Regions from separate parts of the Streptomyces sp. CNH189 genome, predicted to be linked through region 2. Evidence: riboswitches for the same ligand, from Rfam matches in the RefSeq annotation. Region 2 holds a riboswitch; each other region holds the start of a gene.
What was found. A riboswitch is a leader RNA that binds a small molecule or an ion and turns the genes downstream of it on or off. The one in region 2 is predicted to bind cyclic di-AMP.

Region 1 (3,268 bases), on a different contig from region 2:
TGATCTTCATGTGATCTGCACGGCATGAACTTGTGACAAGTGATCGTCTGCCTATACGTTCACCCATCAAGTACGGCGCGCCGTACGGATTCGACTCACCGCGCGCCGGTTCTTGTTGCCGAGTGAAAGGTCTCCGCATGCTCTCCGGGAACGGCCGACACCGTCGCCCTCGCCAGGCTCCGGCTCTGCTCGTCGCGGCCGGAGTGACCGGCTCCGCCATCGCGATCCCGCTCCTCGGGGCAGGGGCCGCCGGCGCGGCCGACGGTGACACCTGGGACCGGGTGGCCGAGTGCGAGAGCGGCGGCTCCTGGAGCCAGAACACCGGCAACGGGTACTACGGCGGCCTGCAGTTGACCCAGGACGACTGGGAGAACCACGGCGGACTGGAGTACGCGCCCAGCGCCGACCAGGCCAGCCGCGGCCAGCAGATAGCCGTGGCGGAGAGAATCCTCACCGAGCAGGGGGTCGGCAAGTGGCGTGCCTGCGGCCTGCTCACGGGTCTGAACCAGGACACGACGTCCCCGAACGTCGACACGGGCGTGGCGGGCGACGCGACCTCGGACACCTCCCGCGACACCGGATCCACCGACACGTCCGGTTCCACCGACAGGTCTGGTTCGCCGGAAACCCGCGATTCGTCCGCTTCTCCCTCTCCGTCGGCCACGTCCGGTGCCTCGGCCGAGGAGCGGGACGACGCGGACGGCAGGACGACTCCGCCCGTGTCCACCAACCCCGGCGCTGACGAGTCGGACAAGTCGGGGCAGACCAGCGGTTCTTCGGCCGTCACGGACGCCGAGAGTGACGGTTCGGGCCGTCACCGCGGCTCCACCGCCGAGGAGGGCGAGCGCACGGACGGTGCGACCGCGTCCACCGGCCGGCATGCCGCGCCCTCCGTCGAGGCCACTCCCGACGCGGGCGGCGACCGCTACACCGTCGAGAACGGGGACAGCCTGACGTCCATCGCCGACTCCCTTGCGCTCACCGGTGGATGGACCGCCCTCTACGCCGAGAACCAGCAGGTGATCGGGGAGGACCCGAACCTCATCCTGCCCGGTCAGCGGCTTCTGGTGAGCGACGGGACGGACGCGAACCGCTAGAAAGCGGACATCTGAAAAGCCCTCGGCAGAGCGCCAGTTGACGTCATGATTCGGGCTGAATGTCCGTAATAAAGACTGTGAGAGATAGGTCTCAGAAGCCCTGATCGTCTTTGAAATTCCGCGAAGCGCGTGCCTACGGTCGTGACCGCTCGCCACCGCGGGCCCCGGCTGCCGCCACGCCGAATCCTGTCAGTGGCAGCACGGGAACAGTCGTCGCGTCATGCGCCGTAGGCAGGAGCGGGGGACCCAGGTAAGTGCCGTGTCCGGGCAGTGATGCCGGAGACGGCTTGGGGTGAAGCCGCGTTCCGTGAGGAACGCGGCCGGGCAACTCAACCGGCCCGAACCCGACAGCTCACCTCGCAGGCGTCGGTGAGGGGATCCATCCATGCTGTTCTCCAGCAAGGGCAAGCACCGTCGTCCGTCCAAGGCCACCCGTGCCATCGCCATAGCCGGCGTGACCGGTGCCGCCGTCGCCGCCCCGCTGATGGCGGCCGGCAACGCCTCCGCCGCCACCGCGTCCGAGTGGGACGCCGTCGCCCAGTGCGAGTCCGGGGGCAACTGGTCCATCAACACCGGCAACGGTTACTACGGCGGTCTGCAGTTCTCCGCCTCCACCTGGGCCGCGTACGGCGGCACGCAGTACGCCGGCAGCGCCGACCAGGCCAGCAAGGCCCAGCAGATCGAGATCGCCGAGAAGGTCCTCGCGGGTCAGGGCAAGGGTGCCTGGCCGGTCTGCGGCACCGGCCTGTCCAACGCCTCCTACAACGGCTCCTCCGCCGAGGGCTCCTCGCAGGACTCGGGCTCCACCGAGTCCCGTGAGGGCGAGCAGAAGGCCTCCCGCTCCGCCGAGCGCCCCGCCGCGCCGAAGCAGGCGGAGAAGAAGGCCGAGAAGAAGACCGTCACCACCCCGACCGGCAAGAAGGTCGAGAAGGGTGACGGCGAGTACAAGGTCGTCAAGGGTGACACCCTCAGCTCCATCGCCGCGGAGCACGACGTCAAGGGCGGCTGGGCGAAGCTGTTCAAGCTGAACGCCGACATCGTCGACGACGCCGACCTCATCTACCCGGGCCAGCAGCTGCACCTGAAGTAAGGCGTAGCGGCAGGTCCCTCCCCGTCCCCACGGGCTCCCCGCCCCGGTGCGTTTCTTCCCCCGTACGCACCGGGGCGGGGTCATGTCCGGACGCATTACGGTCACGGTTTCCCGAACCGGCTTTGTTCCGTTCGGAAACAATTTACTCTCGGTTCTGTCCATGAGGCGGGCGGCGAGATGGCCGATCGCCCGGAGCCGGTTAGGCTCGGACTCGCAAGGCCCCCGTGGCCCTGCTCACCCGCGTCACATCCCAAGAAGGAGATGCTCGTGCCGTCCATCGACGTCGTCGTAGCCCGGGAAATCCTGGACTCCCGAGGCAACCCCACGGTCGAGGTCGAGGTCGGCCTCGACGACGGCAGCACGGGTCGTGCCGCCGTTCCGTCCGGCGCTTCCACCGGCGCCTTCGAGGCCATCGAACTCCGTGACGGCGATGCCGGCCGTTACCTGGGCAAGGGCGTCGAGAAGGCCGTACTGGCCGTCATCGAGCAGATCGGCCCGGAGCTCGTCGGCTACGACGCCACCGAGCAGCGTCTGATCGACCAGGCGATGTTCGACCTGGACGCCACCGACAACAAGGGCTCGCTCGGCGCCAACGCCATCCTCGGCGTCTCGCTCGCCGTCGCCCACGCCGCCTCCGAGGCCAGCGACCTGCCGCTGTTCCGCTACCTGGGCGGCCCGAACGCGCACCTGCTGCCGGTGCCGATGATGAACATCCTGAACGGCGGCTCGCACGCCGACTCCAACGTGGACATCCAGGAGTTCATGATCGCGCCGATCGGCGCGGAGTCCTTCTCCGAGGCGCTGCGCTGGGGCGCCGAGGTCTACCACACCCTGAAGAAGGTCCTGAAGGGCAAGGGCCTGGCCACCGGCCTCGGCGACGAGGGCGGCTTCGCCCCGAACCTCGGCTCCAACCGCGAGGCCCTCGACCTCATCCTCGAGGCGATCAAGGAAGCGGGCTACACCCCCGGCGAGCAGATCGCCCTGGCCCTCGACGTGGCCGCCTCCGAGTTCTACAAGGACGGCGTCTACACCTTCGAGGGCAAGGAGCGCACGGCCGCCGAGATGACCGAGTACTACGCGG
Region 2 (3,268 bases):
TCGTCGCTGTTGCCCTGACGTGCGCGTTCCTGCCCCAGTCTGACCAGGCCGCGCAGCACCTTCAGATGGGCGTCGGTGCGCCGCTGGGCCGCCCGGGAGGCCCCGAGGGGCTCCAGGAGCTGGCGCATCTCCAGCAGGTCGGCGGCCTCCTGCTCGGTGGGCTCCGCGACGCACGCGCCCGCGTGCCGCCGGGTCACCACGAAGCCCTCGGCCTCCAGCGTGCGCAGCGCCTCGCGCACGGGGACGCGGGAGACGCCGTAGCGGCGGGCGAGCAGTTCCTCGGTCAGCCGGCCACCGCGCTCGTAGACACCGGCGACGATGTCGTCCCGGATCGCCGTGCACACCGAGTGCGCGGGAATACGCATGACCGACCTCCGCATTAATCCCCGTGAAACGTCGACGATTGACGTCCGTTCGTGACTCTATTGCAATCGGCGACAATTTCCGACGGCGGGCGGGAATCCATACATAATTTTTGGACAGACGGCGCTCGGGCGGATGGGCCCCGAAACGGCGAAAGCCCCGGCTCACGGGGAGCCGGGGCCGGGAGGGCGGACGTGCGCGCCCTGGACGTTCCCTTAGATGTTCACGCCGTGCGAACGGAGGTAGGCGACCGGGTCGAGGTCGGAGCCGTAGTCCGCTGACATGCGCGCCTCGAAGTGCAGGTGGGCGCCCGTGACGTTGCCGGTGGCGCCGGAGACGCCGATCTGCTGGCCCGCGGTGACCTCCTGGCCCACCGACACGGCGAGGGATGACAGGTGGGCGTACTGGGTGTAGGTGCCGTCGTGCATCTTGATCACGACCTGGTTCCCGTACGCGCCGCCCCAGCCGGCCTCGACGACGGTGCCGACGCCGACCGACTGGACGGGTGTGCCGCTCGCGGCGTGGAAGTCGATCCCGGTGTGGCTGCCGGACGACCAGATGGCGCCGCCGCTCTGGTAGGCCGTCGAGACGTAGGAGCCGGGGATCGGGGAGACGAAGGTGTTGAGGCGCTTGCGCTCGGCCTCGCGCGCGGCGCGCTCCTTCTCCGCACGGGCCTTCTCGGCCTCCTCGGCCGCCCGCTCCCGGGCCGCCTCCTCGGCGGCCTTGCGCGCGGCGGCCTCGGCCGCCTCACGGGCTGCCTCGTGCTGGGCGGCCGCCTGGGCGTCGACGCGGTCGGCGACCACGCCGCCCAACGTGACGACGGGGGTGAGGCCGGTCTGCGCCGCGGCGGGCTCGGCGGCGAGTGCGGGGGCCGCGAGCGAGCCGACGACGCCGGTGCCCGCGAGGGCCGCGACGCCCGCGGCGCGGGCGGTGCCGCGCTGGACGCGGCTGGGACGACGGTGCTTCCCGGTGGCGCGCGTGAACGCCATGTACAGGCTGTTCCTTTCCTTCCCTCTCGCCTACCGGGTTAGCTGACGGGTTCGGAGCAGGAAGGTCTCCTACGGACACCCTCGCGACACGCGCGGGCGTCCGATTCACCCCAGGGACTACAGGTGGGTCCCCGGCTCCCCTGGCTCGCGCCGTACGGGGACTCGGCGATGACTGTCCGGTGCCGCGGATGCGGCGCACTGCCCGACGAACAGCCCGCATGAAACTAAGCGGGGCGTCTCGCAATCCTCAAACGAATCCCGGTTTTTGTAGCGCATCCCACAGGGCAGACAGACAACCTCCGCCCCAATTCGGGCATAAGGGAGCCCCGGTGACGTTCCCGCCACCAGGGCTCCTCGCGCCCGCGCGTCGCGGCCGGTCCCTACTCGGCCGTCACGACGGTGACTTCACCGATTCCCAGGGCCTCCACGGGCGCCTTGATCTGCGCGGCGTCACCGACGAGGACGGTCACCAGGCGGTCCACCGGGAAGGCGTTCACCACCGCGGCCGTGGCCTCCACGGTGCCGGTCGCGGCCAACTGCCGGTACAGGTCGGCCTGGTAGTGGTCGGGCAGGTGCTGCTCGACCTGGTCGGCCAGGGTGCCGGCGACGGCCGCGGCCGTCTCGTACTTCAGCGGGGCGACCCCCACGAGGTTCTGCACCGCGACGTCGCGCTCCTCGTCGGTGAGACCCTCGGCGGCCAGCGTGCGCAGCACGGTCCACAGGTCGTCCAGCGCCGGGCCGGTGTTGGGGGTGTCGACCGAGCCGCTGATGGCCAGCATCGACGCGCCCGTGCCGTCCGGGGCCGACCGGAGTACCTGGCCGAACGCCCGCACGCCGTAGGTGTATCCCTTCTCCTCGCGCAGGACGCGGTCCAGGCGGGAGGTCAGGGTGCCGCCGAGGCAGTACGTGCCGAGCACCTGCGCGGGCCACACGCGGTCGTGCCGGTCCGGGCCGATGCGGCCGATGAGCAGCTGCGTCTGGACGGCGCCGGGCCGGTCCACGATGACGACGCGGCCGGAGTCGTCGGCGACCACCGGCGGCACGGGCCGCGGCTGGGCCTGCGAGCCGGTCCAGGCGCCCAGGGTGTCGGCGAGCAGCACGTCCAGGTCGATGCCGGTGAGGTCGCCGACCACCACGGCGGTGGCCGTGGCCGGGCGGACGTGCCTCTCGTAGAAGCCGCGCACGGCCGCGGAGTCGATGCGCTCGACGGTCTCCTCGGTGCCCTGGCGCGGGCGCGACATGCGCGCGCTCGCCGGGAAGAGCTCCTTGGCGAGCTCCTTCGCGGCACGGCGGGACGGGTTCGCCAGTTCGTGCGGGATCTCGTCGAGGCGGTTGCGGACCAGCCGTTCGACCTCGCTGTCGGCGAACGCGGGCGCCCGCAGCGCGTCGGCGACCAGCCCGAGGCCCTTGGCGAGCCGCGAGGCGGGGACCTCGAGGCTGAGGCGGACGCCGGGGTGGTCGGCGTGCGCGTCCAGGGTGGCGCCGCAGCGCTCCAGCTCGGCGGCGAACTCCTCGGCGGTGTGCTTGTCGGTGCCCTCGGAGAAGGCCCGCGCCATGATCGTGGCGACGCCGTCGAGACCGTCCGGCTCGGCGTCCAGGGGCGCCTCGAGGGACACCTCGACGGCGACGACCTGCTGGCCTGGGCGGTGGCAGCGCAGCACGGTCAGGCCGTTGTCGAGCGCACCGCGCTCGGGGGCCGGGAAGGCCCAGGGCTTGGCCTCGCCCGCCTGCGGCCGGGGGTGGAAGTCCATCGTGGCGAGCTCGGTCACTTCGCCGCCTCCTCGTTCTCGTCGGCGCCGGCGGCTGCGGCGGCTTCGTCGGTCTCGTCGGTGCCGTCGGTCGCGGCGGCTTCGTCGGTGCCGTCCGCGGCCTCCGGGGCGACGGGCTCGTAGACGAGCACCGCGCGGTTGTCGGGC
Region 3 (3,268 bases), on a different contig from region 2:
TCGGCGGCGTCAGGGCGGAAGATCTGTCCGACGTTGCGGGCGTGGTTCTCCGAGGCGTAGAAGTCGACGTAGTCCGCGACCTCGAACGGCAGGTGCAGGGTGACCTCGGACAGCGGGTGGAGGAACCGCTCGACGGTCTCCCGGTGCGCCGGGACCGTCACCCACGCGGTAAGCGCGCGACGCACGTCCGACCAGGCCGTACGGCCCGCCGCCAGCAGCGGGTTGAGGGTGGGGCGGGCGAGCAGGGAGGCGTAGGGGGAGCCCAGGGCGTGTGCCGCCGCGCCGGCGTCGAGGACGTGGTCGCCCAGCCGGACGCCCACGGTGCGCTCCGCCGAACCGGGGGGCGAGAACACGCCGTACGGCAGGTTGTGCGGGCCGAAGGGATCGCCCTCGGGGACATCGAAGGGGGGCATCGGGTGCTGCCTCGCTTTCGTGTGCGCGGGTGGGCCACGTGTCCGTGGCCGTGCCACACGTTACGGGGTCGCGTCCGGGTGAGCCCCTGTTAATTCGGCGACGTCCGGGGCCTGCCGGGCGGCCGTCCCGGATCCGCCGGTCCGCACCGGCGCGAGGGACACCGGAACGTCAGGCTGCGCACCGTGTTCCGACCCATCGGGGAAACGGTTCTCAACCGGTCCGGACCGAACGCCGAAAGAAGGGAAACAGCACCCGAAGCGAGGGCATACGGGCGCGGTGAATCGGACGGTCCTCTTGTCCGTATTCTCTGATCATGGCCGCACCCACCGATTGTTCTCTCATCGCCACCGACCTGGACGGGACGCTGCTGCGCGGTGACGACACCCTGTCCGACCGCTCCCTCGCCGCCCTCGCGCGGGCGGAGCGCGCCGGTGTCCGGCACCTCGTGGTGACGGGCCGCCCGGCCCCCAGAGTGCGGTCACTGCTCGGCGACCTCGGCTGCACGGGACTCGCGGTGTGCGGACAGGGGGCGCAGGTCTACGACGCCGGGACGGACCGGATGCTGTGGTCGGTCCGGCTGGACCGGGAACTGGCGGAGACCGCGCTCGGCAAGATCGAGGCCGAGGTGGGTGAGGTGTACGCCGCGGCCGACCAGGACGGGGTCGACGGGCTGACGCTGATCGAGCCGGGCTACCGGATGCCGCACCCGACGCTTCCGTCGGTGCCGGTGGAGCGGCGCGACGACCTGTGGGCGCGGCCGATCAGCAAGGTCCTGCTGCGCCACCCGCGGCTCTCGGACGACGCGTTGGCGGCGGCGGCCCGGTCCGTGGTCGGCTCGCTGGCCACGGTGACCATGTCGGGGCCGGGGACGGTGGAGCTCCAGCCGTGCGGGGTCACCAAGGCGACCGGTCTGGCGCTGGCCGCCGAGCACCTGGGGCTGCGTTCCGAGGACACGATCGCCTTCGGCGACATGCCGAACGACGTCCCCATGTTCCGGTGGGCGGGCCACGGCGTCGCCATGGCCAACGCGCACCCCGAGCTCAAGGCGGTGGCCGACGAGGTCACCCTGTCGAACGAGGACGACGGCGTGGCCGTCGTCCTCGAGCGACTGTTCGGGCGGACGGCCGGGGTCGGCCGTCAGCGGTCGGCTCAGTACGCGCCGAAGACGTTGTCGATCGAGCCGTAGCGGTCGGCGGCGTAGTTGCAGGCCGCGGCGATGTTGGCGACCGGGTCGAACGGGTCGAAGGCCGTGCCGGGCACGTGGTACGCCTGGAAGGTCGGGTCGATGACCTGCAGCAGGCCCTTCGACGGGGTGCCCATGGCGGCGTTGGAGTCCCACAGGTTGATGGCGGCCGGGTTGCCGGACGACTCCCGCATGATGTTGCGGTGGATGGAGTCGTAGGAGCCCGGGATGCCGTTCTGCGCCATGACGTCCATCGCCTCGCGGATCCAGCCGTCGAGGTTCTCCGGGTACGCGGTCGTGGAGGCGGCGGTCGTGGCCTGGGTCGTGGTCGCGGCGGAGGCGCCGGTGGCGCCGAACAGCGGCAGCGCGACCACGGCGACGCCGGTGCCGGCGACGGCGAGGGAGCGGACGAGGCGGCGGCGGGACGAAGCGATGACGGGCATGTCTGGGTTCCTCTCCTACGCCTGCGAGGTGAGCTGTCGGGTTCGGGCGAGGAGAGTGCCCGGCCGTGCCCCTGCGGGCATGGCTTCACCCCGAGCCGTCCCGGCGCGATGTCCGGTACGGCGGCTTACCTGGGTCCCCCGCTCCTGCCGTGCGTGAGTTCGTCGTCGGATGTGATGCGGGTGGCGGCAGGACTAGGCGTCCACCCGGCAGGCCCGGAACGTATGCGAGAGCACATGTCGGGAACAAGTACGACGATCACGCAAGACGCCGTTTGATCTTGGGATGGGTGGTTTTGCGTGCTTGATCCTTTGCGATCGTCAAGAGTCAACTCCGTTGTGTGGAGCGGGATGACGGCGTCGCGGACAGGTGGTCGGCCGACGCGCTCACGCGTGACTCACCTCACGGGACGCGGGGCGGGAGCGCATTTGCGGCGTACAGGAATTCGCATAGCAATGACGGCAAATCGGACGGCAGGGCGGGCAGGATGGTTCACCGGTCGCTGTGTCCGGGAAGCAGAGGAATGTCCGTTGTTATCAACCGATCAAAAACACTCCGCTTCTGATCCCCTATCGCCCTGCTTGTGACCCCGGGCCCTGGCGGTGATCGAAAGGTGACCGGATACGCTGACTCGAGTGGTGGCAGCGACCTATCGACACACCGTGTAACCGCCAGCAGACACCAGCAGACAGGAGACCCCTCGTGACCGTCGTCGGGCCGTTCGGGCTGAGCGTGCGGGACCAGGCTCTGGAAGCCGATGTCCAGGCCGGATTGACGGCTGTCGAGGAAGGGCTGCTCGAGGCCACCAAGAGCGAGGTGCCGTTCATCACGGAGGCCGCCCAGCACCTGGTGCGGGCCGGCGGCAAGCGGTTCCGTCCGCTGCTCGTGATGCTCGCCGCCCGCTTCGGCGACCCCTACGCGCCCGGTGTGGTGCCGTCGGCCGTGGTGGTGGAGCTGACCCACCTGGCCACGCTGTACCACGACGACGTGATGGACGAGGCCGAGGTGCGGCGCGGGGTCGCGAGCGCGAACGCCCGGTGGGGCAACTCGGTCGCCGTGCTCACCGGCGACTTCCTTTTCGCCCGCGCCTCGCACATCCTGGCCGACCTCGGCCCGGAGGCCGTGCGGGTGCAGGCCGAGGCGTTCGAGCGGCTGGTCACCGGACAGATCCTGGAGACCGCGGGTCCTCAGGACGGGCGCGACCCGGTCGACCACTACCTGGACGTGCTC

Region 1: linked by a shared signal. The riboswitch ahead of B100_RS0121725 (LysM peptidoglycan-binding domain-containing protein) and the one ahead of B100_RS0116940 (M23 family metallopeptidase) in region 2 are both predicted to bind cyclic di-AMP.
Region 3: linked by a shared signal. The riboswitch ahead of B100_RS0103660 (transglycosylase SLT domain-containing protein) and the one ahead of B100_RS0116940 (M23 family metallopeptidase) in region 2 are both predicted to bind cyclic di-AMP.

Annotation. Positions count from the first base shown of each region.
Region 1 covers NZ_AZUS01000016.1:89,415-92,682, reverse strand. Annotated here, with positions in the region: gene B100_RS0121730 (transglycosylase family protein) at 138-1,097, shown strand; cyclic di-AMP (ydaO/yuaA leader) riboswitch at 1,311-1,478, shown strand; gene B100_RS0121725 (LysM peptidoglycan-binding domain-containing protein) at 1,483-2,187, shown strand; gene eno (phosphopyruvate hydratase) at 2,455-3,268, shown strand, end outside.
Region 2 covers NZ_AZUS01000011.1:141,236-144,503, forward strand. Annotated here, with positions in the region: gene B100_RS0116935 (GntR family transcriptional regulator) at 1-365, opposite strand, end outside; gene B100_RS0116940 (M23 family metallopeptidase) at 579-1,352, opposite strand; cyclic di-AMP (ydaO/yuaA leader) riboswitch at 1,365-1,530, opposite strand; gene B100_RS0116945 (M16 family metallopeptidase) at 1,733-3,121, opposite strand; gene B100_RS0116950 (M16 family metallopeptidase) at 3,118-3,268, opposite strand, start outside.
Region 3 covers NZ_AZUS01000002.1:173,343-176,610, forward strand. Annotated here, with positions in the region: gene fahA (fumarylacetoacetase) at 1-413, opposite strand, end outside; gene B100_RS0103655 (Cof-type HAD-IIB family hydrolase) at 728-1,600, shown strand; gene B100_RS0103660 (transglycosylase SLT domain-containing protein) at 1,564-2,040, opposite strand; cyclic di-AMP (ydaO/yuaA leader) riboswitch at 2,044-2,215, opposite strand; gene B100_RS0103665 (polyprenyl synthetase family protein) at 2,741-3,268, shown strand, end outside.